DNA from 4 places in the Rhizobium sp. 1399 genome. Region 1 is predicted to be linked to each of the others. Evidence: riboswitches for the same ligand, from Rfam matches in the RefSeq annotation. Region 1 holds a riboswitch; each other region holds the start of a gene.
What was found. A riboswitch is a leader RNA that binds a small molecule or an ion and turns the genes downstream of it on or off. The one in region 1 is predicted to bind cobalamin.
Positions count from the first base shown of each region.

Region 2: it holds a riboswitch for cobalamin, as region 1 does, so the genes downstream of both, cobU (bifunctional adenosylcobinamide kinase/adenosylcobinamide-phosphate guanylyltransferase) here and bluB (5,6-dimethylbenzimidazole synthase) in region 1, are expected to answer to the same signal.
Region 3: it holds a riboswitch for cobalamin, as region 1 does, so the genes downstream of both, J2X71_RS27595 (ABC transporter substrate-binding protein) here and bluB (5,6-dimethylbenzimidazole synthase) in region 1, are expected to answer to the same signal.
Region 4: it holds a riboswitch for cobalamin, as region 1 does, so the genes downstream of both, nrdH (glutaredoxin-like protein NrdH) here and bluB (5,6-dimethylbenzimidazole synthase) in region 1, are expected to answer to the same signal.

Region 1 covers NZ_JAVDSU010000012.1:17,410-25,259, reverse strand. The annotation lists gene J2X71_RS28860 (NAD+ synthase) at 1-669, shown strand, start outside; gene J2X71_RS28855 (hypothetical protein) at 694-1,527, shown strand; gene J2X71_RS28850 (3-deoxy-7-phosphoheptulonate synthase) at 1,585-2,652, opposite strand; gene J2X71_RS28845 (MFS transporter) at 2,893-4,329, opposite strand; cobalamin riboswitch at 4,472-4,662, shown strand; gene bluB (5,6-dimethylbenzimidazole synthase) at 4,704-5,405, shown strand; gene J2X71_RS28835 (MFS transporter) at 5,423-6,967, opposite strand; gene J2X71_RS28830 (LysR family transcriptional regulator) at 7,102-7,850, shown strand, end outside.
Region 2 covers NZ_JAVDSU010000011.1:154,292-162,141, reverse strand. The annotation lists gene J2X71_RS28375 (adenylate/guanylate cyclase domain-containing protein) at 1-959, shown strand, start outside; gene J2X71_RS28370 (chloride channel protein) at 1,035-2,825, opposite strand; cobalamin riboswitch at 3,033-3,427, shown strand; gene cobU (bifunctional adenosylcobinamide kinase/adenosylcobinamide-phosphate guanylyltransferase) at 3,779-4,303, shown strand; gene cobW (cobalamin biosynthesis protein CobW) at 4,308-5,354, shown strand; gene cobN (cobaltochelatase subunit CobN) at 5,365-7,850, shown strand, end outside.
Region 3 covers NZ_JAVDSU010000011.1:11,087-18,936, forward strand. The annotation lists gene J2X71_RS27585 (NAD(P)-dependent alcohol dehydrogenase) at 1-610, opposite strand, end outside; gene J2X71_RS27590 (hypothetical protein) at 979-2,211, shown strand; cobalamin riboswitch at 2,267-2,576, shown strand; gene J2X71_RS27595 (ABC transporter substrate-binding protein) at 2,754-3,779, shown strand; gene J2X71_RS27600 (FecCD family ABC transporter permease) at 3,791-4,816, shown strand; gene J2X71_RS27605 (ABC transporter ATP-binding protein) at 4,813-5,577, shown strand; gene J2X71_RS27610 (methyltransferase domain-containing protein) at 5,581-6,354, shown strand; gene J2X71_RS27615 (hypothetical protein) at 6,389-6,604, opposite strand; gene J2X71_RS27620 (class I SAM-dependent methyltransferase) at 7,087-7,850, opposite strand, start outside.
Region 4 covers NZ_JAVDSU010000005.1:388,938-396,787, forward strand. The annotation lists gene J2X71_RS19250 (LacI family transcriptional regulator) at 1-23, shown strand, start outside; gene J2X71_RS19255 (adenylate/guanylate cyclase domain-containing protein) at 20-1,267, opposite strand; gene nrdF (class 1b ribonucleoside-diphosphate reductase subunit beta) at 1,361-2,335, opposite strand; gene nrdE (class 1b ribonucleoside-diphosphate reductase subunit alpha) at 2,352-4,556, opposite strand; gene nrdI (class Ib ribonucleoside-diphosphate reductase assembly flavoprotein NrdI) at 4,535-4,948, opposite strand; gene nrdH (glutaredoxin-like protein NrdH) at 4,962-5,183, opposite strand; cobalamin riboswitch at 5,450-5,678, opposite strand; gene metE (5-methyltetrahydropteroyltriglutamate--homocysteine S-methyltransferase) at 5,855-7,850, opposite strand, start outside.

The DNA of each region.
Region 1 (7,850 bases):
GATGCGGCCGATTGCGCCAAGGCGCTCGGCTGCCGCTACGATATCGTGCCGATCGAGGGACCCGTGACGGGCTTTTCCTCGGCGCTGTCGAGCCTCTTCGAGGGCACGAACAGCGGTATCACCGAGGAGAACCTGCAGAGCCGTGCACGCGGCACGATCCTGATGGCGATCTCCAACAAGTTCGGCTCGATGGTGGTCACCACGGGCAACAAGTCGGAAATGTCGGTCGGTTATGCGACGCTCTACGGGGACATGAACGGCGGCTTCAACCCGATCAAGGATCTCTACAAGATGCAGGTCTATGCGCTGGCCCGCTGGCGCAATGAGAATGTGCCGCCGGACGCGCTCGGCCCTTCAGGCGTGGTCATTCCGCAAAACATCATCGACAAGGCACCGTCCGCCGAGCTTCGTCCCGACCAGAAGGACCAGGATTCGCTGCCGCCCTATCCCGTGCTCGACGACATACTCGAATGCCTGGTCGAGCGGGAAATGGGGGTCGAGGAGATCGTGGCGCGCGGCCATGATGTCGAGACGGTCCACCGTATCGAGCATCTGCTCTACCTCGCCGAATACAAGCGCCGTCAGTCGGCGCCGGGCGTGAAGATCACGAAAAAGAATTTCGGCCGCGACCGGCGCTACCCGATCACCAACCGGTTCCGGGATCGATAGAAAACTCATCTGGGAGAGGACGAGATGCGCAGCTCTGTCGAAATCTACAACGTCAGGAGAGGCGAAAGCCGCGTCGTCTGGCAGACGGAGGCGCTGGTGGAGGCGCCGAATTTCTCAGGCGACGGCGCCTATCTGCTGATCAATGGCGACGGGCTGCTCTACCGCCTGCGGCTCGACGGCAGCGATCTCGTTGAGAAGGTCGATACCGGCTTTGCAGTCCACTGCAACAATGACCACGGCATTTCGCCCGATGGCGAGGAAATCGTCATTTCCGACAAGACCGAGTTCGGCAAGTCGGCGATCTACATCCTGCCGATCGAGGGCGGCAAGCCGCGGCTGATCACCAAGAACCTGCCGTCCTACTGGCATGGCTGGTCGCCCGACGGACGCGAACTTGCCTATTGCGGCATCCGCAACGACCTCTTCGATATCTACACGATCTCGGTCAAAGGCGGCGAGGAGAAGCGGCTGACGCATGGAGAAGGCCGCAATGATGGGCCGGACTGGTCGGCCGACGGGCAGTGGATCTATTTCAACTCCAGCCGCACCGGGCTGATGCAGATCTGGCGCATCCACCCCGATGGTACGGGTCTCCAGCAGGTGACATCAGACAATTACGGCAACTGGTTCGCCCATCCGTCACCCAACAACGACAAGGTGCTGATTCTCTCCTACGACCCCGATGTCTTCGACCATCCGCGTGATCTTAGTGTCAGGCTCAGGATGATGGACATGGACGGCGGCAACCTGACGGAGCTGTTCGAGCTCTTCGGCGGGCAGGGCACGATCAACGTGCCGAATTGGTCACCGGATGGCGAGGAATTCGCTTATGTTCGGTATTTTCCGGCGAAGGCCTGATCATCATCATTGAAGGATGACGCGGCGGGGTTTGCCCGCCGCGACTGATGCGGCCACTCAGGCTGCGACGGCTGCCTTGCGGCGGTCGCGGACGGCCTTGGCGAGATCCTCGAGCACCTCGACCGACGTATCCCAGCCGATGCAGCCGTCGGTGATGGACTGGCCGTAGACGAGCGGCTTTCCGGGGACGAGATCCTGGCGGCCGGCGACGAGGTTGCTCTCGATCATCATGCCCTTGATGTGGTGGTTGCCGGCAAGAATCTGGCCGGCGACATCATGGACGACCTTCGGCTGGTTCATCGGATCCTTGTTGCTGTTCGCGTGGCTGGCATCGATCAGCATGCGCGGGTCGACGCCGAGCTTGACGGCTTCGGCGATGACAGCCTGCACGTCAGCTGCCTCATAGTTCGGCCGTTTGCCGCCACGCAGGATGATGTGGCAGTCCTCGTTGCCGCGCGTGGAGGCAATCGCTGCCTGTCCATCCTTGGTGACCGCCGGGAAATGGTGCGGCTGGGAGGCCGCCATGATCGCGTCGAGCGCGATGCGCGCGCTGCCATCTGTGCCATTCTTGAAGCCGATCGGGCAGGAGAGACCCGAGGCGAGCTGGCGATGGATCTGGCTTTCGGTCGTGCGCGCGCCGATGGCGCCGTAGCTGACGAGATCGGCGATATATTGCGGCGTGATCGTATCGAGGAATTCGCAGCCGGCCGGCAGGCCCATGGCGTTGATGTCGAGCAGCAGGCGGCGCGCGAGGCGCAGGCCTTCCTCGATCCGGTAGCTGCCATCCAGATGCGGGTCGTTCATCAGGCCCTTCCAGCCGACGGTGGTGCGGGGCTTTTCGAAATAGACGCGCATGACGATTTCGAGATCGCCGGAAAGACGTCGTCGCTGCTCGACGAGACGGCCGGCATATTCGCGGGCAGCCGCCGGATCATGGATCGAACAGGGGCCGATGATGACCAGCTGGCGGTCGTCCTGACCGGTGAGGATATTGTGGATCGTGTCGCGCGTGCTGGTCACGGTCTTGGTAACAGCGGCGTCACGCGGAATTTCCGAGATGATATCGGCAGGTTTGGTCAGCGGGGTGATCTCGACGATGCGCAGATCATCAATAGTGTCAGTCACGGTATGCTCTCCTGTTGGTCATACCGTGGCGGAACAAAAAAGCCGCCAGGTTGACTAGCGGCTGTTCGGGTTGTCGTCGCGTTAGTTTCGGTTACGCACAGACCCGCATCCGCTGGAAGCAGCGGTACGAATAAAATCGCGATGCGTAAACGGACGAAATCGACATGCGGCTTATGTAGCCATGCCGATCGGAATTGTCACGTAGAATCTGTGAGGAAAAACGACAGATCCGTGAAGTTTTCAGCGGCTCTCCGCCATTGCCTGTCCGTGGGCCTGTCCCTGGGCCTCTTCCGGTTCTGCCGCCTCGGCATGTCTGTTCTTGTGGCGGCGTGTCGTCAGCTCCTCGCCGGCATTGGCGGGCAGGCGCAGGAAAGTGATGCAGGCAAGTGCTGATATCGCCGCTACGATGAAGAAAGCGATATGAAAATCCGAGACCAAAAGCTTGCCGCCGTGGAAGCTCGAGGAGATTTCCAGGATCGTGCCGGCTACCGCAACGCCCATGGCCATGGAGATGCGCTGCGCCACCGCGTTGATGGCAGTCGCCTGGCTGCTGTCGGCCTCGTCCACATCGCCGAAGACCATGGCATTGACGCCCGAAAAGGCCATGGAGCGGAGGAGGCCGCCGACAAGAAGACAGCCCATGATGACATACATCGGCGTTTCGGCAGTGAAGAAGCCATTCACGCCGAGGAAGATTGCCGCGAGGAAGGTCGTCAGCGCGATGACGTTGCGGAAGCCGAAGGCGTTATAGGTGCGGTTGGCCGCAAATTTCGAGCCCATGGAGCCAAGAGCGCTGATGAAGGTGATCGAGCCTGACTGCAGCGGCGTCAGGCCGAAGCCGAGCTGCAGCATCAGCGGCATCAGGAAGGGCAGCGCGCCCAGGCCCATGCGGAAATTCGAGGCGCCGAGGATTGCCGCCCGGAACATCGGGTAACGAAACATCTTGGGGTCGAGCAGCGGATGCGGCGTGCGCCTGGCATGCACGAAATAGAGGATGCCGGAGAGGACGCCGACGGCGACAGTGACATAGCCGTAGATGACGGGAACGGCGGGCAGGCTGATGACGGAGAGGCCGAATACGAAACCGGCAAAGCCGATACCCGACAGGAAGAAGCCCGGAAAATCCATCGGCTTCGGGCTGCGCGGCTCGACGGCCGGCAGGAAACGGGTGACGAGGACGATGCCGATAATGCCGATCGGCACATTGATCCAGAAGATCCAGTGCCAGCTGAGATATGTCGTCAGGAAGCCGCCGATCGGCGGGCCCATGATCGGGCCGATCAGCGCCGGAATGGTCAGCCATGCCATGGCATTCACCAGTTGGTGACGTGGCGTGCCACGCACCAAGAGCAATCGCCCGACCGGCGTCATCATCGAGCCGCCGGCACCCTGGATGAGGCGGGAGATAACGAAGGCGGCGATGGAATTGGAGAATGCGCAGGCGACCGAGCCAACCATGAAAACGAAGATCGCCAGGCGGAAGATGTTGCGTGCGCCGAAGCGGTCCGACATCCAGCCGCTGATCGGGATGAAGATTGCGAGCGCCACGAGGTAGCTCGTTACCGCAAGTTTCAGCGCGATCGGCGAGGTGCCTATATCGGCAGCAATCGCCGGCAGGCTGGTGGCGATCACGGTCGAATCCATCTGTTCCATGAACAGGGCGACCGCAAGGATCATCGGCGTTAGACGGGACACGGGCAACCGGAAGGCAATGAGAGAGGATTCGGCGCCAGCGGCGTCGGGTCTCGTTCTAGGCCAGCATTTTCAGCCTGTCCACGAAATGAATGTCGCATGCAGCTTGCCGCCATGCCGTTTCCGCGCCATAGATCACCCGTCAGGTGCCCGCTTTCACAAGCGGGAGAATCGGGAATCCGGTGCAAGACCGGAACGTGCCCAACGCTGTAAGGCCGACGCTTGCCGCATAGAATGCCACTGGCCGCAAGGCCGGGAAGGTAGCGGTCAAGCGGATGACGCCAAGTCAGAAGACCGGCCTGGCAAGATAGACCCAACCCGCGCGGACGGCGGGCGGTTGCGTTGTTGGGGATTTGACGATGCGACCCATTGATGATGCCGTTTGCCCGGCATCCAGCTTTTCTGCGGCCGAACGCGAGGCCGTCTATCACGCGATCATGACGCGGCGTGACGTGCGCAGCCAGTTCCTGCCCGATCCCTTGCCGGATGATCTGGTGACGCGTCTTTTGACCGCCGCGCATCACGCGCCCTCGGTCGGCTTCATGCAGCCGTGGAATTTCATTCTGGTGAAGAGCGTCGAGGTAAGGGCGCGGGTACGCGATGCCTTCCTTAGGGCGAATGAAGAAGCGGCCCGCATGTTCGACGGCGAGCGGCAGGAGCAATACCGTTCGCTGAAGCTCGAAGGCATTGTCCAGGCGCCGCTCGGCATCTGCGTGACCTGCGATCCAACCCGCAGCGGCAGCGTGGTGCTGGGGCGCACGCATAATCCGCGTATGGACAGCTATTCCACCGTCTGCGCCATCCAGAACCTGTGGCTTGCTGCTCGCGCCGAAGGGGTGGGCATCGGCTGGGTCAGCATTTTTCGCGAGGGTGACCTGAAGGAGATCCTCGGCATTCCCGATCACATCGAGATGGTCGCCTGGCTCTGCGCCGGCTTCGTCGACCGGCTCTATGATAAGCCGGAACTGGCGGTCAAAGGCTGGCGGCAGCGGATGGCGCTGGAAGAGCTGGTTTTCCATGACGGCTGGGGGCAGGTGGAAAGCGAGGCCGCGCCGGTCTGAGCCGGCGCGGGTGTGCATCATTCTGCCGGCTGGGTGCCGCAATCCTCGGCGCAGGCCGGCGTCTTCCAATGGGCGAAGACGAGGAAGCTTGCGGCGGCGAGAAGCCAGACACCAATCGCGCCATAGAGCATGACGCCACCGAAGCCTGCGACCAGCGCATCATGCACCGTCCCGGCCGGAATGTCTGGCAGGGAGGCAATGTTGCCGGCGGAGATCCGTTCGGCGAGCAGGCGCAGGTCGCCGGCATCCGTCGAGGTTGGCAAGGTGCTCTTGAGGTGGGAGAGCACGCCGCTGAACAGGATGAAGCCCATGACGGCGATGTTGATGGCGAGCGAGATCATCCGGGCGCTCATGTCGATGCCGGAAGCCATGCCGGCGCGATCGCTGGAGACAGCGCCTGTCGTCGTATTGGTGACCGGAGTGTTGGTGAAGCCAAGCCCGATGCCGGCAAGCAGCGCGCCAGGCAGCATCGTCAGCCAGCTTGGCGCGGCGGCGGCACTGCCTGATTTCATCAGCAGGAAGCCGAGCCCGATGGTGAAAAGGCCGCCGGGAATGATGATGCCCGGCCGATAGCGCAGCATGAGCCGTTCGGCGAGCGGCGGTACGACGAGCGTCGGCAGCGTATAGGCAAGCAGCGCCAGACCCGCGGCCACACTGCCATAACCGAGACCGGCTTCATACCAGATCGGCAGATAGATCATGAAGGGCCAGAAGCTGATATTCATGGCAGCCGAGCCGATGATGGCGCCCGAGAAGGCGCGGATGCCGAAGACCGAGGCATCGAACATCGGTCGCGGGTTCAGCCTCTCGGCGAAGATGAAGGCGACGAGGCTTGCCGCGGAAAGTCCGATAATGGCAAGCGCGGTAGGGCTGGCAAAGCCGAGAGCCGGACCCTGGGTGATGAAGAAAGCGAGGCAGAAGACCGCCAGCGAAAGGGTGGCGATGCCGGCGATATCGAGCCGTCCTGCAGCGGGGTCACGCGATTCCTCAACGCCCGTTACGGCAAGGGCCACCGTCACGGCAGCCAGCACGGCATGGATGAGGAAGACCCATTGCCAGCCGGCGGCTGCTACGATCGCAACGCCTATGATCGGGCCAAAGCCGAGGCCGATGCCGAAGATGATGCCCCACCAGCCGAAGGCCATGCTGCGGGCTCTGCCCTCCGGGAATTGATGGGAGAGGACGGCCACCTGGCAGATCAGCATCACGCCGCCGCTCATGCCCTGCAGAAAGCGAGCAACGATTAGCAGCGAAACATCCTGAGCAAGGCCGGCAATCAGCGAGGTGAGGTCAAAGGCGGCAATGCCGATCAGGAAGACGCGCTTGCGGCCGTAGCGATCGGCTAATGTGCCTGCTGCCATCAGCACCGTCGTCACGGCGATCGTATAGGCATTCATGATCCATTGCAGCGCGCTGAAATCGGCATGCAGCACCTTTTCCAGCGTCGGCAGGATTGCCGGTACGCTCGATATTTCAAGGCCGAACATCAGTGAGGAGAGGCAGGCCGCCATCAGGGCGACGATGCCTCTGATACGTGAGGATGGAGGGGAGGCAGGGGTCATGCTTTGGCCTTTCGACGTTGAGACTTGCAAGGGTGACATCCGTTGTCGTCCATTTGCGTCAGCATAAGCAGAGCTTGATCATTACAGAATTGGATGATTGAGTATTTCAGACACAACAATTTCGGATAGATCCAATGACCATGCTCGATGTCGATTCCGTTCAGGCTTTCGTGACGATCGCCGAGAACAAGAGCTTCACCCGCGCCGCCAATGAGCTCGGCAGCACGCAAGGGGCGATCAGCGTCAAGCTCAAACGGCTGGAGGAGCGGCTCGGCCATCGGCTGATCGAACGCACGCCGCGGCTGGTGCGGCTTTCGGCACAGGGGGCGGTATTTCTTGATGCCGCACGGGAATTCCTCGCTGCCCATGACCGGGCGATCGCGGCACTTTCCTCGTCGCGCCGTCATTTCAGGCTGGGCATTGCGGCCCATGTCGCCGGACCGGAAGTACCGACGCTGCTTGCGCGCCTCAATGCCCATGACCCGGGGTTGACGATCGAGGTGCGGCTCGACAATTCCTGCGAGTTGCTCGCCGCCTTCGATCGCGGCGACCTGGATGCGGCGATCGTCCGTCGGGATGAGGACCGGCGCGATGGCGAGGTTCTGGCACCAGAGCATTTCGGCTGGTTTGCAACGCCGCAATTCGAATATCGCCACGGCGAACCGCTGCGTCTTGCAGCACTGTCGCCCAACTGCAAGGTGCGGGATGTCTGCACCCGAGCGCTCGATGCGGCGGGCATTCCCTGGGCGGAAGTCTTCCTCGGCGGAGGCTCTTCGGCTGTGACAGCAGCCGTTTCAGCCGGGCTTGCCGTCTCGACCTTCTCCCATCGTCTGGCGCCTGTCGGCACGATCGAGGTCAGCGAGCGCTTCGGCCTGCCGGCGCT
Region 2 (7,850 bases), on a different contig from region 1:
AGAAGACGCCGATTTATTATCTGCTGGGCCGAGGCGAAACGTCGGGACGATGGATCATTGCCAAGGGGGAGGGTGTCGACGACTATCCGCAGCTTGCGGAATTCGCGCTTGGCGGCGGCACGGATCATCTGGTCAGCCTGCTGGAGTTCCCGAAGGAGGCCGCGTTGCGCGGGGTCAGCCTGTCCTTGACAAGCGACAGGCCGGGCGGATTTTCCAATGATCAGCTGACGATCATCGCAAAGCTTTTCCCGGCACTGGGGCTTGCCTGCTACCGCATCGCGGCATCGAGAACCGCCTCGGATATCCTTGCTGTCTATACAGGCGCCAAGACGAGTGCGCGCATCCTTGCGGGCGAGGTCCAGAGGGGAACGGGAGGCGCCATCAATGCCGCGATCCTGCTTGCAGACCTCAGAAACTTCACGGCGTTGACCGAGGTCTATCAACCCGGTGAGATCGCCGGGTTTCTGAACGAGCATTTCGAGCTGATCGGCCGGCATGTCGAGGAAAATTCCGGCGAGATTCTCAAGTTCATGGGCGACAGCGTATTGGCGATCTTTCCGACAGGCGGTGAAGACGGCGAGGATCCTGAGACGGCCTGCATGGCTGCGCTCGCCTCGGCCCGAAATGTTCTGGAGGCAAACGAGGCGCTCAATCGTCAACGGGCGCGCGAGGGCGGGCCTGATATCGGCGTCGACGTCGTCCTGCATCTCGGCGAGGTGTTCTACGGAAATGTCGGCGCCCGCGGCAGGCTTGATTTCACCGTGATCGGCAGGGCCGTCAACGAGGCCTCACGGCTCGAGAAACTCTGCGGCGAACTCGGCCAGCCCCTTCTGATGTCGGAAAGCTTCGCGGCCGCCTGCGGTGTCGCCTGCGAACATCTGGGATCGTTCGAATTGCGCGGCGTTTCGAGGAGGGCGGACGTGTTCAAGCTCGCGGCACCGACTACGGCAGTGGCCTGAAATCGGAATCGATTTTCAGAAAGTTTGATGCGTAGCTCTAATGGCGGCGTGTTTCTGACTTCAGCGGCAAATGCCTCAGATCTCGCCTGAGACCTCACGACGGCGGCGGTCGAGTTCTTCGCTGTAGCGGCGCAGCGTGTGGCTTTCGCTGAGCTGGCCGATCACCTTGCGCTCGATGAGGTTGTTGACGACGGCGAGCGCTTCGCTTTCGGTCTTGTCGAAGATCGCGGCTGCCTGTTTGGCGTTCATCTGCGGCTGCAGGAAATCGTTTTTGTAGCGGATGAAATCGGTCAGCTGCTGGGCTTCGTCCTGCGCGCTGGTGGGGTTGGCGTAGATTTCCGGCACGAGCACGAGACCGGCATATTTGTCGCCGTCATCGACGAGGATGACGCGCTGCGTCGAGCCGATGGGGAAGACCTCCTTGAATTCGTCCATCGTTATTCCAAGTTTTGCGGTCTTCACGTCTGAGCGCATCAGCTTGTCTACGGTCAGGTTGCGGATCCAGCCGACATCATGGGCGCTGCGGATGCTCTCGCCGCGCAGGTGAAAGCGCCATGTGGCGAAGGAGTAGCCGAAGGTGGTGCGCACCACGAGCGAGGAGGTAATGACGGCGGCGAGTACCAGAACGGTGATCGGAAAGTCGCCGGTGATCTCCAGCGCCAGGAAGGTCATGGTCAGCGGCCCGCCGATGACGGCGACGGCGAGCGAGCTCATGCCGACCACGGCATAGATCACGGGCGTCAGTGTCGCATCGGCGAAATAGGGGGCGGAATAGGCAAAGAGCTTGCCGAGCAGGGCACCCATGAAGAGCGAGGCGAAGAACAGGCCGCCCCTGAAGCCGGAGCCGATCGAAATGGCCGATGCCACCGATTTCAGAAGGAAGAGGCCGATCAGCGCGGGAATGGTGATCTCATGGGAGAGGTTCAGATGCAGCGCGCCGTGGCCGGCGGCCAGCACCTGCGGCGAGACCAGCGCCAGCAGGCCGACGACGAGGCCGCCGAGCGCCGGGCGGAAAGGTAGCGCGATGGCGCTTTTGCGCGCCAGCTCCTCGACGAAGGAGACGCCCTGCATGATGAGGATGCCGATGCCGGCGCAGAAGGCGCCAAGGGCGATCGCCGGCACGTAATCGGCGGGCTGGACAGCGCCGAAGCTGCCGACATCGATGATGAAATCGCTGCCGGAGAGCAGGCGGGCGACCAGTGTAGCGACGAGGGCGGCGACGACGACAGGCGTCAGCGAGACGATGGTGTAGGTGCCGATGATCAGCTCGAAGGCATAGAAGGCGCCCGTCAGCGGTGCATTGAAGGCGGCGGCGATGGCGCCGGCTGCACCGCAGCCGACGAGGACACGCATGTCGGAGCGGCGCAGCTGCAGCTTCAGGCCGAATTTCGAGGCTATGCCGGCTGCAAGCTGCGTATAGCCGGCCTCCAGACCGACGGATGCGCCGAAGCCGTTGGAAACGAGATTCTGGATGGCGACGAGAATGCTGTCCGTCAGCGACAGGCGGCCGCCATGCAGGGCATTGGCCTCAATCGGGTCGACCATCGGTTTCTTGCGCCATCTGGCGAGAATGAAGATCAACAGGCCGAGCAGCATGCCGCCGGCAACCGGGGCCGTCATCAGCAGGAACTTGCTGTCGATTTGCGAGGCACTGAGCCTCGTCGTGCCGTCTATGCCGAAGATCAGCCTGTGCATCTCTTCCGAGACATAGCTCATGGCGGTGACCGCAAGCCCCGAGGCGATACCGACGAGCGCGCCGGCAAAGACCATTCCCATTTCGCTGTGTCGTATGAGCGCGCGCAGGCGTCCCGGATCAAAGACGGTGCCGAGAGGGCCGAGGCGGCGAATATCCATTCGGGAGAGCATCATGGGGAAACTAGGCGGCAGGAGTGGGGGTCAAGGGCGGAGCCGGCATCCGCATGAGCGGCAATTGCGGCAAAATACCGACTGAGCCGTAAAGTTTTTGTGACGTAAACCTTTGATTAAAGACGATAATATCGGTAGTGTAAGTCGAGATGATCTCTGTGTGCACCCGGTGCACCGATTGACATGCCCGGGGCGGAAGCCTAACCATGAATTGACATAATGGATGGTTCCGGATCGGCCTTACGCCTTCCGGATGAAAAGGGAATGTGACGGGGCGGACCCAAGCCGGGCGCCTTCATCACAGCCGACCCCGCGACTGTAGAGCAGTCAGGGTCTTCCGTCCGGTATTTTAACCGTTGCGCTGACAGCCTCGCATTCTGCAGGCGGGCAAGGCGGGATAAATGCCGGAAAAGCCACTGGAATGCATCGTGATCAGCCGGGGCAGGACGCCTCTATCTCTACGAATCGTCCGCCTTTTCACGAGACGCAGCCGGGAAGGCGAGGCAGATCCGCTGGCACGACCAGGGGCGACCGTATCAGGTCGCCCCTGTCGCGGCCGATAACTGCGAGCCAGGAGACCTGCCATCCGTGCCGGGCATAATGCCCATACTGGGCCGTTTGCCCGCTGCCAGCACGGAGGTTGTCTTGGCTGAAGGATTTGATTCAGCGCTGCCTCTGGTGGTGCGTGTGAAAGGTGTCGGTTCGGTATCCCCTGATGGGATGCGTCTGGTGCCTGTTGGTGGACGTTACCCGGCGTGCACTTTCCTCTCCTCCCTCATTCCTGTGCTTGTCACAGGAATCCAGCCACGGCGCGTCCGCGCAGTGAATGAATCTACGCCGTCGTTGAGTGAGTCTCTTGTGCCCAAGGACTTGGGCACGCTGGATCCCTGTGACAAGCACAGGGATGAGGGAGGTGGGTGGAGCCGCGCCTTCGCTCCAAGGGCGGCCGTGGCATGACCAAGAGCCTTCTCAACGCCACCTTCATCCTCGGCGGCGCCCGCTCCGGCAAATCCCGCTTCGCCGAAAACCTCGTCACCACAAGCGGCCTCGACCGCCACTACATCGCCACAGGCCGCGCCTGGGATGACGAAATGCAGGCGCGTATCGACCAGCACAAGGCCGACCGCGGCCCCTCCTGGACCACGCATGAGGAACCGCTCGACCTTACCGAGCGCCTTGCGGCAATCGACGGCGAGGGCAGGGCTGTTCTCGTTGATTGCCTGACGCTGTGGCTCACCAATCTGATGATGGAGGGGCGCGATATCGCCTCCCGGTCCGCCGCCCTTGCCGCCTTTCTGCCGCAGGCAAAGGCGCGGCTCGTCATCGTTTCCAATGAAGTCGGCCTCGGCATCGTGCCTGAGAACCGCATGGCGCGGGAGTTTCGCGACCATGCCGGCCGGCTGCACCAGATGATCGCGGCTTCGGCCGACGACGTGTATTTTATCGCGGCAGGTCTGCCGCTGAAAATGAAGGGTTAAATCCATGCAGCAGAAAATTCCCGCAACCGTCATCACCGGCTTCCTCGGTGCGGGCAAGACGACAATGATCCGCAACCTGCTCACCAATGCCGGCGGCAAGAAGATTGCGCTCATCATCAACGAGTTCGGCGATCTCGGCGTCGATGGCGATGTGCTGAAGGGCTGCGGGGCGGAGAATTGCACCGAGGACGATATTATCGAGCTCACCAATGGCTGCATCTGCTGCACGGTTGCTGACGATTTCATTCCGACGATGACCAAGCTTCTGGAGCGCGAGCAGCGACCGGACCATATCGTTATCGAAACTTCAGGCCTTGCCTTGCCACAGCCGCTGGTCGCCGCCTTCAACTGGCCGGACATCAGAAGCGAAGTCACCGTTGACGGCGTCATCACCGTGGTCGACAGCGCCGCTGTTGCCGCAGGGCGTTTTGCCGATGACCATGATGCTGTCGATGCACGCCGGGTCGAGGATGAATCGCTCGATCATGAAAGCCCGATCGAGGAGCTCTTCGAGGATCAGCTGACCTGCGCTGATCTGATCGTGCTCAACAAGACCGACCTGATCGACGCTGACGGCCTTGGCCGTGTGAAGAGCGAAGTCGCCTCGCGCATCGCCCGCAAGCCTGTGATGATCGAGGCCAGGAATGGCGACGTGCCGGCAAGCGTGCTGCTCGGCCTCGGCATCGGCACGGAAGACGATATCGTCAACCGCAAGTCCCATCACGAGCTGGAGCATGAGGACGGCACGCCGCACGATCACGACGAATTCGACAGTTTCGTCGTCGAGCTTGGCGCTATCGCCGATACATCAGGTTTCGTCGAGAAGCTGAAGGGCATTATCGCCGAGCATGACGTGCTGCGTCTCAAGGGCTTCATCGATGTCTCCGGCAAGCCGATGCGCCTGCAGCTGCAGGCCGTGGGTGCCCGCATCGACCAGTATTTCGACCGCGCCTGGACGCCGGGCGAAGCACGCAGCACGCGCCTCGTCGTCATCGGCCTGCATGAGATGGATCAGGACGCGGTGCGCAAGGCGATCGAAGCGCTCGCTTAGGGAATAATCGATGCATCTGCTTCTCGCCCAACAGGGAACAATCAGCGACGGGGGCGAGGCCATCGACCTCGGCCAGTCGCCGGGCGATATCCTGTTCCTCTCGGCCGCCGACACCGAGCTTGCGGCAATCGCTGCGGCTCATTCCGGCGGGGCGAGCGGGCATACGCTCAGGCTTGCGAGCCTGATGAGCATGAAGCATCCGATGTCGGTCGATACCTACGTCGAACGCACGGCACGGCATGCGAAGCTGATCATCGTGCGGGCGCTGGGTGGGGCGAGCTACTTTCACTACGCGCTGGAGGCGCTGCATGCGGTTGCCGCTCGTAACGGGGCGCTGATTGCGGTGCTGCCGGGCGATGCGCGGCCGGATGCGGGGCTGACGCCGTTTTCCAATGTGTCGCTTGATGATCTGAATGCGCTGTGGGCGTATCTGATCGAGGGCGGCGACGCCAATGCGCAAGGCTTTCTTGCCCATGCATCAGCGATGCTTTCGGGGGCGGAGAAGCCGGCGCCAGCCGCGCCGCTGATGAAGGCGGGGATCTGGTGGCCGGGGCGAGGGCTTGTCGGAGTTGAGGAGTGGCGGCGGCTTGCCAAAGCCGAAGTTCGAGTCCGGCAGGAGACGCCACCTACTGTCGCCATCGCCTTCTACCGCGCCCTCGTGCAGAGCGGCGAAACCAAGCCCGTCGAAGCCTTGATCGAAGCCCTCCAGCAGCAAGGCCTGCGCCCGTTGCCGGTCTTCGCCTACAGCCTCAAGGATCCCGTCTCCAAGGGCATTCTCGAATCCATCTTCGCCGAACTGAAGCCCGAGGTCGTCATCAACACGACAGGCTTTGCCGTCTCCGCACCCGGCGCCGATCGCGAGCCGACGGTGCTGGAGGCCAACGACGCGATCGTGCTGCAGGCAATCTTCTCCGCTTCGTCACGGGAGGCCTGGGCCGGCTCGTCGCAAGGGCTCTCGGCGCGTGATCTCGGCATGAATGTCGCGCTGCCGGAGGTGGATGGCAGGGTGCTGTCGCGTGCCGTCTCATTCAAATCAGCCGCGCGCTATGACGTTGCTGTCGAGGCCAACATCGTTTCCAGCGAGCCGGATGAGGCGCGCATGAACTATGTGGCATCGCTTGCCGCCAACTGGGCGCGGCTGCGGCAGATGCCGTTGGAGAGCAGGCGAGTTGCGCTCGTCATGGCGAACTATCCGAACCGTGACGGACGGCTCGGCAATGGCGTCGGCCTCGATACGCCAGCAGGCACCATCGAGGTAATGCGAGCGATGGAGAAGGCCGGCTATCCGGTCGCCGATATCCCTGCCGATGGTGATGCGCTGATACGGCACCTGATGGCGGGGCCGACCAATTCCGGCTTCGATGGCAAGGTCGTGCGCGAGCAGCTTTCCCTGAGTCGATACAAGGATTTCCTGGAATCTCTTCCTGCTCAGATTCAGGATGAAGTCAGCACGCGCTGGGGTGTGCCGGAGGCCGATCCCTATGTCCGCGATGGCGCTTTTGCGCTGCCTTTCGCCCGGTTCGGCGACTTGCTGATCGGTATCCAGCCGGCGCGCGGTTATAATATCGATCCGAAGGAAAGTTATCACTCGCCCGATCTCGTGCCGCCGCACGGCTATCTCGCCTTCTATGCTTTCCTGCGCGAGGAATTCTGCGCACAGGCAGTGATCCACATGGGCAAGCACGGCAATCTGGAATGGCTGCCGGGCAAGGCACTAGCGCTATCGGAGACCTGCTATCCCGAGGCGATCCTCGGGCCGCTGCCGCATCTCTATCCCTTCATCGTCAACGATCCCGGCGAGGGCACGCAGGCGAAACGCCGCACGGCTGCAGTTATCATCGACCATCTGACGCCACCGCTGACACGGGCCGAAAGCTATGGGCCGCTCAAGGATCTGGAAGCGCTGGTCGACGAATATTACGAGGCATCGGGCGGCGATCCGCGCCGCATCCGGCTGCTCAGCCGGCAGATCCTCGATCTCGTTGCTGATATCGGTCTTGATCGGGATGCGGGGATTGCGAAGGGCGAAAGCGAAGGCGAGGCGCTGAAGAAGCTCGACGCCTATCTCTGCGATCTCAAGGAAATGCAGATCCGTGACGGGCTGCATGTGTTTGGCGTGTCGCCTGAAGGGCGGTTGCTGACGGATCTGACTGTGGCGCTGGCGCGGGTGCCGCGCGGGCTAGGTGAGGGTGGAGATGCGAGCCTGCAGCGGGCGATTGCTGGGGATGCTGGGTTGGGCGCTGTGCCTGTAACACCCCCCTCTGTCCTGCCGGACATCTCCCCCACAAGGGAGGAGATCGAATCGGGGCAACCATCTCCCCAAACAACAGATGTAGCGCGACAGTCTGGCGTATTGCCGATCTCCCCCCTTGTGGGGGAGATGTCCGGCAGGACAGAGGGGGGTAACCCCACATTCGACCCTCTCGACTGCGACATGGCCGCCTCTTGGACCGGCCCAAGACCGCCAATCCTCGCCGACCTAATCGACGCCCCCTG
Region 3 (7,850 bases), on a different contig from region 1:
GCACCGTCACTTCAGCGCCGAGCGCAGAGGCGAATTTCACGGCCAGATGCCCGAGCCCGCCAAGCCCGATCACGCCCACCCGGCTGCCGGGGCCGACATTCCAGGTGCGCAGCGGCGAATAGGTGGTGATGCCGGCGCAGAGCAGCGGCCCGACGCGCGACAGATCCAGCCCATCGGGAACGCTGAGCACGAATTCCTCGCGCACGACGATATGATCGGAATAACCGCCATAGGTCGTCTCGCCGGTCACCCGGTCCTGGCCGTTATAGGTGACGGTGACGCCCTTGTAGCACATCTGCTCTTCGTTGCGGCGGCAGTTGGGGCACTCCATGCAGCTGTCGACGATCGTGCCGACGGCAACATTGTCGCCGACCTTGAAGCGCGACACGCTGCTGCCAATGGCAGAAACACGCCCGACGATCTCGTGGCCGGGTACCACGGGATAGACCGAAAATCCCCAGTCGTTGCGCGACATGTGCAGGTCCGTATGGCAGACACCGCAATAGAGAATATCGATCGCCACGTCCTCGGGACGCAATTCCCGGCGATCGAAGGAGAAAGGTTGCAACGGCGTGTTCGCATCGGTTGCGGCAAATCCTGATGTTCTCAATGGCTTATCCCTCGCAATGCTGTTGAAAGCTGACGGGCAGCAGAAGCTGCACCGAAGGGATATAGCGTCCACGGACTATCCGAATTAGACGAGGCAGGCGGGATAGGCTTGTGAGCCGGGCTCAGCAATCGATTATCAATGCGCATATGGCGGTGGGATCAGCGCTTGCGCACCGCCATCCGATGAAAAAGCCGGCCAAACATCAAACGAGGCCAGCCCGATGCGTAGATTCAAAGAGTTAGAGCGCCGTGCGTCCGAATGGACGCACGGCGCTCTGGTTTCTCAAAAATCCGACAGCCAGGGCTGGACAGGGCAAACGTAACTTTATAACAACGGGAATGTAATGTTATTACATTAAAGGAAGTTTCATGTCCCGGCGCCTTTTCGCTATCTTCGCAGTCGCCACCGCGCTCACATCCGCCGCCTTGCCATCGGCTTCCCGCGCCGAGGAGGAACAGCAGGAAAGCTGGCGGCTTTTCGTGGCTGATCACAGCCTGCCGGTCGTCCACGCCATCGACCTTGCAAGCGGTAGACAGATCGGTCGCTTCGATCTCGAAGGTTATGCCGCCTTGTCGCTGAGCGACACCGGGCGCACGGTCTTTGCCGTCCAGGGCGAAGAGAATGTCGTTCATGCCATCGATACCGGCATTGCCCTTTCCGATCATGGGGAGCATCGCGATCTCGAGGTGGCGCCGCCGAAGCTGATCGGCACGACGATAAAGGGCGAGAAGCCCGGTCATGTGGTGACGCATGGCGATGACGTGGCGATCTTCTACGATCGCACCGACCGCTTTGATCTCTTGAAAGAAAGCAGCTTGCTGCAGGAAAAGCCGGAGCCGAAGGCTGTCGATACCATCGCCGCCCATCACGGCGTCGCGGTGCCGATGGGTAATCACCTGCTGGTTTCGGTGCCGAACATGCAGGCGCCGGTCAAGGAGGGCGAACTGCCGCCGCGCCTTGGCCTGCGGGTGCTCGATCGTGATGGTCGGCAGATCGGCGATGTCGCGCCCTGCTCCGGCCTGCATGGCGAGGCGACCTCTGCTCGTCTCGTCGCCTTCGGTTGTGAGGAAGGCGTGCTCGTTGCGCGTCCGGGCGGCGCGGAAGGCCCCACGGTCGAGATGCTCGCCTATGGCGTGTCGCTGCCGCGGGGCAAGGTCTCGACGCTGCTCGGCGGCCGCTCCATGCAGTTCTTCCTCGGCAATTACGGGGAGGACAAGCTGGTGCTGATCGATCCTGACAATACGGACGCGCCTTACCGCATCATCGACCTTCCGACGCGGCGCGTCGATTTTGTACTCGATCCGGCAAAGTTCCAGAATGCCTATATCCTCACAGAAGATGGCAGGCTGCATCTGCTCGATACGGTAAAGGGCGAGATCGTCAGATCGGAAACCGTCACAGAGCCCTACAGCAAGGACGGCCATTGGCGCGATCCGCGTCCTCGGCTGGCCGTGGCCGGCGATGATATCGCCATCACCGATCCTCGCCACAGCCTGATCCGCCTTGTCAGTAGCGAAACACTGAAGGAAACGCGCACGATCCCCGTCGAGGGCCAGCCTTTCACGCTGGTCGCCGCCGGCGGCTCGGGCACCAGTCACTGAGCCTGTTGGCCGACCATACTTCGCATTCCCCACGCTTGACGTAGCCCATGGCGGCGTCATAGATCGGGGTGACGGTTCCCCGAGGAAGACTCCAAGGGGATTAATAGGGAACACGGTGCGGACGACCCAATAGGGACCAAGACCGTGGCTGCCCCCGCAACTGTAAGCGGATTGCCGGTTATATCCGGAATGAATGCCTCGTCGTTCATTCCAGGAAATCACCGGCGAGCTGGTCATATCGGGAGTGATCGCTTGCGATCATCTCCGCCGGCCTCAGGGCCATGCCACTGCGCGCGAGCGCGGGAAGGCAGATGACCGGCTGACATCCGCGAGCCAGGAGACCTGCCGTCAATCGCAATCCAATCAGCCAGGCGGGGATGCCTGGACAAGGAGCAGATATGATTGACCTTATTTCCTGCCGCTTGCCGCACGCGATCCGTCCCGATTGGACCACCCGCCGCTAGCCCTCCCTCCACGCTTTGCTCACGCATCTGCGCGCGCCGGCGTCTGCTAGCCCTTTTCCTTCCGATCGAGAGTTTCCAATGCGCCAGATTATTCCAGGCTTTTCCCTTGCGCTCGGGCTCGCCAGCCTTTGCCTGGCCGGCCTTGCAGCACCCGCCTTCGCCGCCACCCAATATCCCCTCACCCTCAGCAATTGCGGCCAGAAGGTCACTTTCGAAAAAGCCCCGGCCAAGATCGTTTCGATCGGCCAGGGCATGACCGAAGTGCTCTTCTCGCTCGGCCTTGCCGACAAGATCGCCGGCACCGCCGTCTGGGTCGGCCCGGTCCTGCCGCAATATGCCGAGGCCAACAGCAAGATCAGACGGCTGGCCGATAATGATCCGAGCTTCGAATCCGTCGTCGGTGCCGAGCCCGATCTGGTGGCCGCCGAATTCGAATGGCATGTCGGCGCCCAAGGCTCCGTCGGCAAGCAATTTGGGGATCTCGGCATCAACACCTATATCGCGCCGGCCGATTGCGTCGCCAAGATCAACACCGATGGCGGAGACGGCGTGCGCAAGGAGCTGTTCACGATGGACCTGATCTATCAGGAAATCGCCGAACTCTCCGAAATCTTCGACGTGAACGACCGCGGCGATGCACTGATCGCCGACCTGAAGAAACGCGAGGCCGCGGCCGTCGCCTCCGTTTCAGGCGCTGCAGCCAAGAACCTGCCTGTCGTCTTCTGGTTCTCCAGCAAGGAAGTGAAAGGCGATGCCTTCATCGCCGGCAAGAACAGCGCCCCTGCCTACATCCTGAAGGCACTCGGCGCGAAGAACGTCGTGACGACTGAGGAAGAATGGCCCCTCGTCGGCTGGGAAACGATTGCTCAGGCCAATCCCGCCGTCATCGTCATCGCCACCATGGACCGCCGCCGCTATGCCGCCGACGATCCCAAGGTGAAGGTGGATTTCCTGGAAAACGATCCGGTCACAAGGGAGCTCGATGCCGTCAAAAACAAGCGCTTCATCATGATGGACGCGCAGTCGATGAACCCGACGATCCGCACGATCAACGGCATCGAAATCCTGGCAAAGGGCATCGCCGCCTCCGGTCTGGCGCAGTGAGCCAGGCTGCCTTGCCACAGAGACGATGGTGGGTGCTTGCCACGCTCACCATCGCCGCCTTCATCCTGCTCGGTATCATGATCAGTCTCGCCGTCTCGATCGGCGAGATATCGATCCCGCTCGCCACCACGGCAAAGGCGGTCTCCAACCGCCTGTTCGGCACGGCATTCGAACTCAGCCGCATCCACCAGGGCATCGTCTGGGATTACCGCCTCAGCCGCGCGCTGGTGGCGGCCAGTGCCGGCGCGTCGCTGGCGCTTTGCGGCACGGTGCTGCAGGCCCTGCTGCGCAATCCGCTCGCCGAACCCTATGTGCTCGGCATTTCCGCCGGCGCCTCCACCGGCGCCGTCTGCGTCATGATCCTAGGCCTCGGCTATGGCGTGCTCGGCATTTCCGGCGGCGCCTTCATCGGCGCCGTCGTCGCCTTTCTTCTGGTCGGCATTCTGGCGGCGGGCGCGGGTGGCACCAGCGAGCGCATCATTCTCTGCGGCGTGGCGGGCTCGCAGCTCTTCAATGCGCTGACGTCCTATATCGTCACAACCTCGGCCAATGCCGAACAGGCGCGCGGCGTGCTTTTCTGGCTGCTCGGCTCGCTTTCCGGCGTGCGCTGGCCGGATGTCTATCTCTCCGTGCCGGTCGCGCTGACAGGCTTGATCGTCTGTCTTGCCCATGTGCGCGCCCTCGATGCCTTTGCCTTCGGCACGGATGCCGCAGCCTCCCTCGGCATCGCCGTGCGCCGCGTGCAGTTCACCCTGCTCGGCGTGACAGCGGCGATGACGGCAGGCGTGGTCAGCATGGTCGGTTCCATCGGCTTCGTCGGTCTCGTCATTCCCCATGCCGCCCGCTTCCTCGTCGGCCCCGCGCATGGCCGCCTGCTGCCGGCGACTGCGCTTGGCGGAGCGATCTTCATGGTCGGCGCCGACATCGTCTCGCGCATCATCATTCCCCAACAGATCTTGCCGATCGGCGTCGTCACCGCGCTCTTCGGCGCACCGGCCTTTGCCATCATCCTCTATCGCGTGCGGAGAAGCGCATGAGCATATCAGTCGACAAGGTCACCTATGCCGCCGGCAATACCGTCATCGTCAACGGCATCAGCATATCAGTCGAAAAGGGCAAGGTGCTCGGCCTGCTCGGGCCGAACGGTTCCGGCAAATCGAGCCTGCTACGCCTGATCTGCCGGCTGCGGCAGGTCAAAAGCGGCGTCATCCGCCTCGGCGACGACGATGTCTCCGGCCTCTCGCGCGCTGCCCTTGCCCGCCGCATCGCCTTGGTCGAGCAGCAGTCGACGACCGACACGCAGCTCACCGTGCGCGATATCGTCCGCCTCGGCCGCACCCCGCATCGCGGCCTCATCGCCTCCTGGGGACCCGATGACGATGCCGCCGTTGCGGAAGCACTCGCCCGCGTCGACATGACCGCGCGCGCCGGCCAGCTCTGGCAGACGCTGTCAGGCGGCGAACGCCAGCGCGTGCATATCGCCAGAGCCCTGGCGCAAACGCCGAGCGAACTCCTGCTCGACGAACCGACCAACCATCTCGATATCCAGCATCAACTCGATATCCTGGCGCTGGTCGCCAGACTCGGCCTCACCTCCATCATCGCGCTCCACGATCTCAATCTGGCGGCGATGTTCTGCGATCACCTGGCCGTGCTGCAGAAGGGCGAGGTCGTGGCCGCAGGCACGCCCGAGGAGGTGCTGACCGAAGCCTTGATCGCCCGCGTCTTCGGCGTGCGCGCCCATATCGAAAGATCGGCCGTGCATGGCCGCACACATATCCAGTATCGGATGGGCTGAGAGATGGATGGCGTAAATTTCGATCTGAAGGAAGAGATCCGCGACTACTGGTCGAAACGCTCGGAAACCTTCGATCTCGCCTTCGGCCACAAGATCGCCCCCGGCCCGGAGGCAGATGCCTGGCAGAAACCGATCCGCGATACCCTCGGCCCTGAGCCCAAACACGTGCTGGAACTTGCCTGCGGCACCGGCGAAGTGACGCGCCTGATCCACGATCTCGGCCATGACGTTACCGCGCTCGATTTCTCCGAAGCGATGCTGAAGGTTGCCCGCGCCAAACACGCCGGCAAGGAGCGCCTGCGCTTCATCTTGGCGGACGCCGAAAACACCCTGGAGCCGGATGCGCATTACGACGCGATCATCTGCCGCCACCTCGTCTGGACGCTGACGCGGCCGGAAGAAAGTTTTGCCGAGTGGTTCCGCATCCTCAAACCCGGCGGCCTTCTGCTCTTCTTCGATGGCGACTGGGCAAGCCCGAAACCGACCGGCCGCATCGCCAGCCTGCTGATCTCCTGGATCGACCGTTTCATCGGCGCCGACAGCAACTATGATGGCGCGCTCAGCACCCGCCATGCCCGCATCATGTCAGCCCTGCCCTTCGGCTCCGGCCTGCGCCCCGACATGCTACTGCCGCTCCTGAGACCGGCAGGCTTTACAGGCATCGAACTACACTCCCACGCCCCGATCGCCCGGGCGCAGAGGAAGAATGCCAACCTCAGAAATAAGCTTAGAACGCTGGTCTACCGCCGTTTCATCCTGACCTGCCGGCGGCCCTGATACTTCGAATGGGGGCCGACCGGTCAGCCGCTGCCTACCAGTTGCCAGGATCGGCAGTATGATCAACAGCGGCGAATTCGTCCGCCTTAGCCCGATCCAGTGTCACAGTTCTCGTCCTCTTCGTCTCGTCCGCGACCAGATAGCGAAGCGGTGCCGCGTCCTTGGCAAGCTCCTGATAGACGAGAAGCGCGGCCTCCTCGGCGGTATCGGCCTCGATCTCTCGCGTGATGGACACAGTGAACTTCTGCATGGCTTCGGGCCTTCTCGATCGTCGCGGGCATGGGCGCAATGTCCACCGCCTGACAATAAGCGCAGAGCCGAATAGTTCAAGCTGCCCCTGCCCTCAACGATCAGCCGCCACAGACGGAAGCCATTGGCAGCGGCCGGCTTTGAGCGGCGTACCGTCGTGGCAATGGGAGACGGTGATCAAGGAGGCCACATGACAGAACGGCGGCGCTAATATTCGCCCTGTTGACCCAAAAGAACTGTCGGCACCTATTTGAACATCTCAGGCGAATAGGTGCCGTCGCTGTTCAATATCTCAGCGCGTTGCTGCAGCCGGCAGAGATATTGGTGGATCGAGCATCTGATTGCTGTCAGCGGTCGAACCATAAAGCGCCGCATAACGCCGACATCTATCCAGATGAGCCGGAAGTGGGGAGCATCCGGCTCACAGGTTTCGGCATAACCAAGAAATGGCGGAGATCGAATATCCGAGCCATCAACGAGCTTTCACGGTTTGCGTGCTCGGATGTGTAGGAAGATTGGCGCAACGCGGGTATCGGCTACTACAGGTTCGGCAAGGGCGACTTCCGGCGATGCCATTGGTTCGCCAAACGCCTCGATTATGAAGCCGGCACCGACGATCATGGATACCCAGCTTGTCAGCGTGCGATGGAAACGCGGCACCGAAAAGGGTGTCAGCGCTGCACGCTCTTCAGCTGGAATCTCGGAAAACAGCCAGCGCTCGATGCGCCCGTCGGTCTCATCGAAATAGTCGGCAACCTGAACGGCAACTGCAGCGCCGCTCTCATCGCGGATATTGCGGCGGGTCGGCGGAACGAAACATGGATGCAGAATCGAAAACTGCAAGAACCCACCGGGCTTCAGAATGCGGTGAAGGCTCCCCAGAACTTTTTGCTGGTCAGCCATGTCCATCAGCGACATAAAGGCGGTGACGAAATCAAAATTCCCTTCCGGAAAGTCAAGGCTCTGGCCGTCGCCAACCACGTAGTCGATACCGAGTGGGTCCTGTGCCTCCGTTTGGCGGGCATAGCGAATGAAGGTAGGTGCGATGTCCACCCCGGTCATGCGGGCACCAAGTTGGGCTACTGCGCGGGTATTGGTGCCTTCACCACAACCGAGATCAAGTCCCGTCAGACCTGCGATCGGGGGTAACATGTCCAGAAAGGCGGGCGTGTTAAGTGCGTCGCGATATTTGTCGTAACCTGCACGACTATAGATCGTCCAAGTCTCCGCATTGCTTTCCCAATGAG
Region 4 (7,850 bases), on a different contig from region 1:
AGATCAATTTTCCGGTAGCCTAAGCTGCGTCACGCCCTGCTGTCGGCTTTTCGCGGAAAGCGAAGACTTCGACCGGCTCGCCAAGCCCGCGCAGGGGAAAAGTGCCGAGATTGTCCATCTCTTCCGTGCAGGTCGCCATCTCGACGAAAGCGCGAGACAACAGTACCGGCCGCTTAACCTCCTTGGTCAAGGTTTCAAGCCGCGAAGCGACGTTGACTGCCGGGCCGATGACCGTGAAATCCAGCCGCCGGCTCGAACCGATATTGCCGTACATCACGTCGCCGACGTGGACGCCGACGCCGTAGCGCAGGGGATCACGCCCCAGGCGCTGATGTTGCTCATTCACTTTCGCCATCGCCTCCTGCCCTTCCCGGATCGCCGTCAGCAGATCCTCGCAAGCCGAAGGCTTCGACAGCGGGAAGATGGCGAGCAGCCCATCGCCCATGAACTTCAGGATTTCGCCGCCGTGCCGTTCGATCGGATCGGACATGGCATCGAAATAATCGTTGAGCAACTGGATGACGTCGTCGCGCGGCCAGAGATCGGAGATCGCCGTGAAATCGCGCAGGTCGCAGATCATGATCGCCGCGCCGACGGTCGTGCCGCTGCCGCGGGTGATGACGCCGGAGAGAATCTGTTCGCTCGCATGCGGCCCGACATAAGTCTGCAGCAGCGTGCGCGCCATGATGTTCTTGAGCCGGATCTCGCTGACGAGAGTGAGAGCAGGCAGCAGATCGCGCAGGAAATCCACGTGTTCGCCGGTAAAACCGCCTGGCCTATTGGTGGAGAACGTAACGACGTGGCGCTTGTCGAACGTATGATCGATCGGCCAGGCGATATATTCGGAATAGCCGTCGTCGCGCAGTTCCTGGTAGAAGGGATAGTCGTCGCCCTCCCATAAATCCTCAAGGTTCTTCCGCACCTCGTTGGCGCCTTTGTGGATCTCGTTGACCGGGCTATTGAGGAATTGCGGCGTGGTTTCCACCCCGTAAGCAAAGGTGTCGATCTTTGCCTCTTCCATGCCTTCCACCCACAGGATGCGAGCGCCGATCCATTGCGGATGGTTCGTGCGGAAATGCAAGCTCGACCGGTTCACCGGCACGCCGGCTGCCAGCAGCCGCTTGCACATCTCCACCAGGATATTGTCGATGAAACGCTCGTTGCGGGTCTCGTTGATCAGCCAATCGAGAATTCGGCGCCTGCGGATTGGCCAGACGCCTTCGGCAGCTTCACTTGCCGGATCAGTCGCTTCGAAAGAGGGCCTCATAAAAAACTCCCGCTACGCCACATTCAACGAATACACCGCGCTGAATGTGGGCGATAGCGGACCGAATGATAAGAGGCTTCGTAAAGATAAACCTCAGAAATCCCAGTCTTCGTCCTCGGTCGCCACCGCCTTGCCGATGACATAGGAGGAGCCGGAGCCCGAGAAGAAGTCATGGTTCTCATCGGCATTCGGCGAAAGCGCAGACAGGATCGCCGGATTGACCTTGCAGGCGTCAGCCGGGAACAGCGCCTCATAGCCGAGGTTCATCAGCGCCTTGTTGGCGTTGTAATGCAGGAACTTCTTGACGTCCTCGGTCAGCCCGACGCCGTCATAGAGCGCTTCGGTATATTTCGCTTCGTTGTCGTAGAGCTCGAGCAGCAGGTCGAAGGCAAAATCCTTGATCTCCTGGCGGCGCTCTTCGGAGAGCTTTTCAAGTCCGCGCTGGAACTTGTAGCCGATATAATAGCCGTGCACGGCCTCGTCACGGATGATGAGGCGGATCATGTCGGCCGTGTTGGTGAGCTTGGCGCGGCTCGACCAGTACATCGGCAGATAGAAGCCGGAATAGAAGAGGAAGCTTTCGAGGAAGACGCTCGCAACCTTCTTCTTCAGCGGATCGCCGGAAGCATAATGCTCCATGATCAGCGCCGACTTCTTCTGCAGGAACTCGTTTTCTTCCGACCAGCGATAGGCATCGTCGACATCGGGCGTCAGGCAGAGCGTCGAGAAGATCGAGGAATAGGAGCGCGCATGCACGGCTTCCATGAAGGAGATGTTGGAGAGCACCGCTTCCTCATGCGGCGTTGCCGCATCGGCCATCAGCTTGACGGAGCCGACACCGTTCTGGATCGTGTCGAGCAGCGTCAGCCCGGTGAAGACGCGGATCGTCAGCTGCTGCTCGGCCGGCGTCAGTGTCCCCCAGGAGGGAATGTCGTTCGACAGCGGCACCTTTTCCGGCAGCCAGAAATTGCCGGTCAGACGGTTCCAGACTTCGAGATCCTTGTCGTCCTCGATACGGTTCCAGTTGATGGCGCGCACGCGGCTGACCGGTTTGAATTGCATGTTCATCATCATCTCCGGTCGTTTAAAGCGTGCAGGATACGCAGCCCTGCACCTCGGTGCCGGACAGCGCCATCTGGCGAAGGCGGATGTAGTAGATCGTCTTGATGCCCTTCTTCCAGGCATAGATCTGGGCTCGGTTGATATCGCGCGTCGTTGCCGTGTCGCGGAAGAACAGCGTCAGCGACAGGCCCTGGTCGACATGCTGAGTGGCCGCCGCATAGGTGTCGATGATCTTATCGGGCCCGATCTCGTAGGCATCCTGATAGTAGTCGAGATTGTCGTTGGTCATGAACGGCGCCGGATAGTAGACGCGGCCGATCTTGCCTTCCTTGCGGATCTCGATCTTCGAGACGATCGGATGGATCGAGGAGGTCGAGTGATTGATGTAGGAGATCGAGCCCGTCGGCGGCACCGCCTGCAGGTTCTGGTTATAGAGGCCCGAAGCCATCACGGCCTTCTTCAGCTCCAGCCAGTCTTCCTGCGTCGGGATATGAATACCGGCATCGTCGAAGAGCGCCTGAACCTTCTCGGTCGCCGGCTTCCATTCCTGCTCGGTATATTTGTCGAAATAGTCGCCCGAGGCATATTTCGAATTCTCGAAGCCCTTGAAGCTTGCGCCACGTTCGACCGCCAGACGGTTGGAGGCGCGCAGCGCGTGATAGGTCACCGTGTAGAAATAGATATTGGTGAAATCGACGCCCTCTTCCGAACCGTAATGGATGCGCTCGCGGGCGAGGTATCCATGCAGGTTCATCTGGCCGAGGCCGATTGCATGGCTGTCGTCATTGCCCTTCTCGATCGATGGAACCGAGGAGATGTGACTCATGTCGGAAACGGCCGTCAGCGCGCGGATCGAGGTCTCGATCGTCTTGCCGAAATCGGCCGAATCCATCGCCATGGCGATATTCAGCGAGCCGAGATTGCACGAGATATCCTTGCCCATCACCTTGTAGGAAAGGTCGTCGTTGAAGGTGCTCGCTTCGCTGACCTGCAGGATTTCGGAGCAGAGATTGCTCATGCTGATGCGGCCGGCGATCGGGTTTGCCCGGTTCACCGTGTCTTCGAACATGATGTAGGGATAACCGCTCTCGAACTGAATTTCGGCAATTACCTGGAAGAATTCGCGCGCCTTGATCTTCTTCTTTGTGATACGGGCATCCGCCACCATCTCGCGGTACTTCTCCGTCACCGATATCTCGGTGAAGGGCACACCATAGACCCGCTCCACGTCATAGGGCGAGAAGAGGTACATATCCTCATTGTTCTTGGCGAGTTCGAAAGTGATGTCGGGCACGACGACGCCGAGCGACAGCGTCTTGATGCGGATCTTCTCGTCAGCATTTTCGCGCTTGGTATCAAGGAAGCGCATGATGTCAGGGTGATGGGCGTTGAGATAAACGGCACCTGCACCCTGCCGAGCACCGAGCTGATTGGCGTAGGAGAACGAGTCTTCGAGCAGCTTCATGACGGGGATGATGCCGGAAGACTGGTTTTCGATCTGCTTGATTGGCGCACCAGCCTCGCGGATGTTCGTCAGCGATAGCGCCACACCACCGCCGCGCTTGGAAAGCTGCAGCGCCGAATTGATGGAGCGGCCGATCGATTCCATATTGTCTTCGACACGCAGCAGAAAGCACGAGACGAGCTCGCCGCGCTGCTTCTTGCCGGCATTGAGGAAAGTCGGCGTTGCCGGCTGGAAACGGCCGGTAATGATCTCCTCGACCAGATCGCGGGCGAGCTGTTCATTGCCTCGGGCAAGAGCCAGCGCCACCATGCAGATACGGTCTTCGTAGCGCTCCAGATAGCGCTTTCCGTCGAAGGTCTTCAGCGTGTAGCTGGTGTAATATTTGAAGGCGCCGAGGAAAGTCGGGAAACGGAACTTCTTGGCATAGGCCTCGTCGAACAGGTCGCGGACGAAATTGAAGGAATACTGGTCGAGCACTTCCTGCTCGTAATAGCCTTCGGTCACCAGATAATCGAGCTTCTCCCTGAGGTTATGGAAGAACACCGTGTTCTGGTTCACATGCTGCAGGAAATACTGCTTGGCCGCCATGCGATCCTTGTCGAGCTGTATCTTGCCCTGCTCGTCATAGAGGTTCAGCATTGCGTTCAGCGCGTGATAATCCAGCACTTCCACGGCCTTCGAAGACCGCTCGCCAGCGGGCTGAGCTGAACTATGAAGCGGTTTTGCGCCCGCATCCCGCGTCAAATTTGTTCCCGTGTCCAAAATCGTCCCATCCCGTCTTTGACATTGGCGACATCCTCGGCAGTCCCCAAAAGCTCGAACCTGTAGAGATACGGCACCTGGCACTTCTGTGAGATCACGTCGCCGGCAAGCCCGTAGGTCTCGCCGAAATTGCTGTTGCCCGCAGCAATGACGCCGCGGATGTTGGTGCGGTTTTCCGCCTCGTTGAGGAAACGGATCACCTGCTTGGGCACGGCTCCCTTTACGATCCCGGGGCCGCCGTCCCCGCAATAGGTGGGCGAGATCAGCACATAGGGTTCGCGAATGTGGATGTCTTCAGCGCCGAGAGGAATGCGCGCCGCGCGCAGTCCCAGCTTCTCGACGAAACGATGGGTATTCTCGGACCGGCTGGAATAATAGACGATCAGGCCCACCGCTCTTCTCCGATCAGGAGAGCGCGCTGATCATATCAGGGCGGAAGCCCGCCCAGTGCTGCTCGCCGGCAACGACGACCGGAACCTGCATGTAGCCCATGCCGCGCACACGATCGAGGGCGTCGGCATCTTCCGAGATATCGATGATCTGATAGTCTACGCCCAGACGGTCGAGGGCGCGGTAGGTCGCTGTGCACTGAACGCAGGCAGGCTTGCTGTAAACGGTAACGCTCATCATGTTCCTCGTGATGTCAATGGATTCCGGACGCAGAACTAGGATCGGGCGCCTTGCGGCGTCCGGGGCAACGCTTGAGAATGATCTGACAAAGTTGGCGCTTTACACGCCAGGCATTATTCCTCGCAGGATCTGCGCGGGCGGCGGTTTCGATGCTCTCGACATGACTTCAACCCCGAAGTGTTCATGCGGACGTTCAGGGGCAGCGCAACAGGTGCGGATTTGATCCGCCTGACATGCACGCAACCTTCCGGACACCCCGCCCGTGGACGTTTCTCGCTCAAGGCAGGTCTCCTGGCTCGCGGGTCGAAGCACCCTGCCCGCAGCCTTCCCAAAGCATCATGCCTCAGTGACCTGAAATCGGACAGTTGCTCGCCGCTTACAGTTGCGGGGGCAGCTCCGGCCTTGTTTCGCCTTCATGGCAAAACGCACCGTATTCCCGTCTTAGCCTGCGATCCCTAGCGAATCGAAGGAACCTTGAACACTAGATATAGTACTCGAATCGGAGTTGGCGTCAACGGATGGTTTGTGCGTCGCGTTACGGCATGTTTGAAATTGCTACATTCCTGTGAAAAACATGGATAACGGCTGGTTAACAGCAGCAGGCTGTGGAGAAGGCCGCCGAGGCGAGAGCCGGCCTATAGCCGGCTCTCCAGGAATCGAATAGGCGCTCAGGCGCGTGTCGTTGCTGCGGCAGCACGCAACAGCCGAGCAGCCGCCACCATGTTGACGAGCGCCGGGCGCACCTCTTCCCACTTGCGGGTCTTCAAACCGCAATCGGGATTGATCCAGAGCTGTCCATCCGTCAGACGCTCGCGCGCCAGCGTCAGAAGCTCGGTCATTTCCCCGACATCGGGAACGCGCGGCGAATGGATGTCATAAACACCGGGGCCGATCTCGTTCGGATATTTGTAGCTGCGGAAGGCTTCCAGCAATTCCATCTTTGAACGCGAGGTCTCGATGGAAATCACGTCGGCATCCATGGCCGCGATGGCGTCGATGATCTGGTTGAACTCCGAGTAGCACATATGCGTATGGATCTGCGTCTCGTCGGCAACGCCTGATGAGCACAGGCGGAAACTTTCGACCGCCCAATCAAGGTACGTCTTCCAGTCCGCCTTGCGCAGCGGCAGGCCTTCACGAAGAGCGGCTTCGTCGATCTGGATCATCGCCGCACCCGCCTTTTCGAGATCGACGACCTCGTCGCGGATCGCCAGCGCGATCTGCCGGCTGACATCGGCGCGGGAAAGATCGTCGCGCACGAAGGACCAGTTGAGGATCGTCACCGGTCCCGTCAGCATGCCTTTGACCGGCTTTTCCGTCAGCGATTGCGCATAGCGCCACCACTCGACCGTCATCGGCTTCGGCCGGGAGATATCACCGAAAATGATCGGCGGGCGAACGTAGCGCGAGCCGTAGCTCTGCACCCAGGCATGTTGCGTGAAGGCAAAGCCGGAAAGCTGCTCGCCGAAATACTGCACCATGTCATTACGCTCGAATTCACCGTGGACGAGCACATCGAGACCGATCTCCTCCTGCCAGCGGATCGCTGCTTCGGTTTCCTTTTTCAGGAAGGCATCATAATCCGCCTCGCTGATCGCCCCCTTGGTGAAAGCGGAGCGGGACTTTCGAACATCTGATGTCTGCGGGAAGGAGCCGATCGTCGTAGTCGGGAACAGCGGCAAGCGAAGCTTACGCTCCTGCAGTCCGGTCCGCTCGGCAAAATCGCTGCTGCGTGTCTTCATCGCCTCGTCGATCGCGGCAACCCGCTGTCTGACCTTCAGATCATGTACGCGCGTAGATACGGCGCGCGATGCAACGGCCTGCGAGGCTGCCGCAATCACCTGGGAGGCCTTGCCGGCATCACCGAGCGCTGCGAGCTCATCAAGCTTCTGGGCAGCGAAGGCGAGCCATGATTTCATCTCACCATCCAGCCCGCTCTCCAGTTCCAGATCGATCGGCGCGTGCAGCAGCGAGCAGGACGGCGCGATCTGTAGCCGGTCCGCACCAAAGTGCTGGACAAGCGGCTCGATCCTCTCCCGGATCGCCGCAAGGTCTGCCTTCCAGATATTGCGCCCGTCGATGACGCCAAGCGAAAATGTCAGATCGCTGGGTGCCTTGAAAAGGGCATCGATCTGCTGTGGAGCGCGAACGAGATCGACATGCAGGCCGGCAACCGGGAGCGAGAGCGCCGTCGGCAGATTGTCGCCGATCGCGCCGAAATAGGTGGCGACCATGATCTTCAGGTCGGGCACCAATTCATGCAGCGCACGATAGGTATGCTGCAATGCTGCCTGCTCTTCCTGTGAAAGATCGAGCACGAAGCAAGGTTCGTCGATCTGCACCCAGTCGACACCGGCTGCACGAAGTTCTGCCAGTACTTTTGTATAAACAGGCAACAAGCGTGCAAGCAGGTCAATCGGCGCAAAACCTTCTTCGCTTCCCTTGGCGAGTTTCAGGAAGGTAACCGGACCGAGGATGACCGGCCGGGTGTGGATGCCAAGTGTCTTGGCCTCGACGAAGGCATCAAGTGGCTTGTTCGCCGTCAGGGCAAAGGTCTGATCGGGGCCGAGTTCCGGCACCATGTAGTGGTAGTTCGTGTCGAACCATTTCGTCATTTCCAGCGCCGGCGCGCCATGCCCGTGATGGTGCTGATGGCCGCAATCG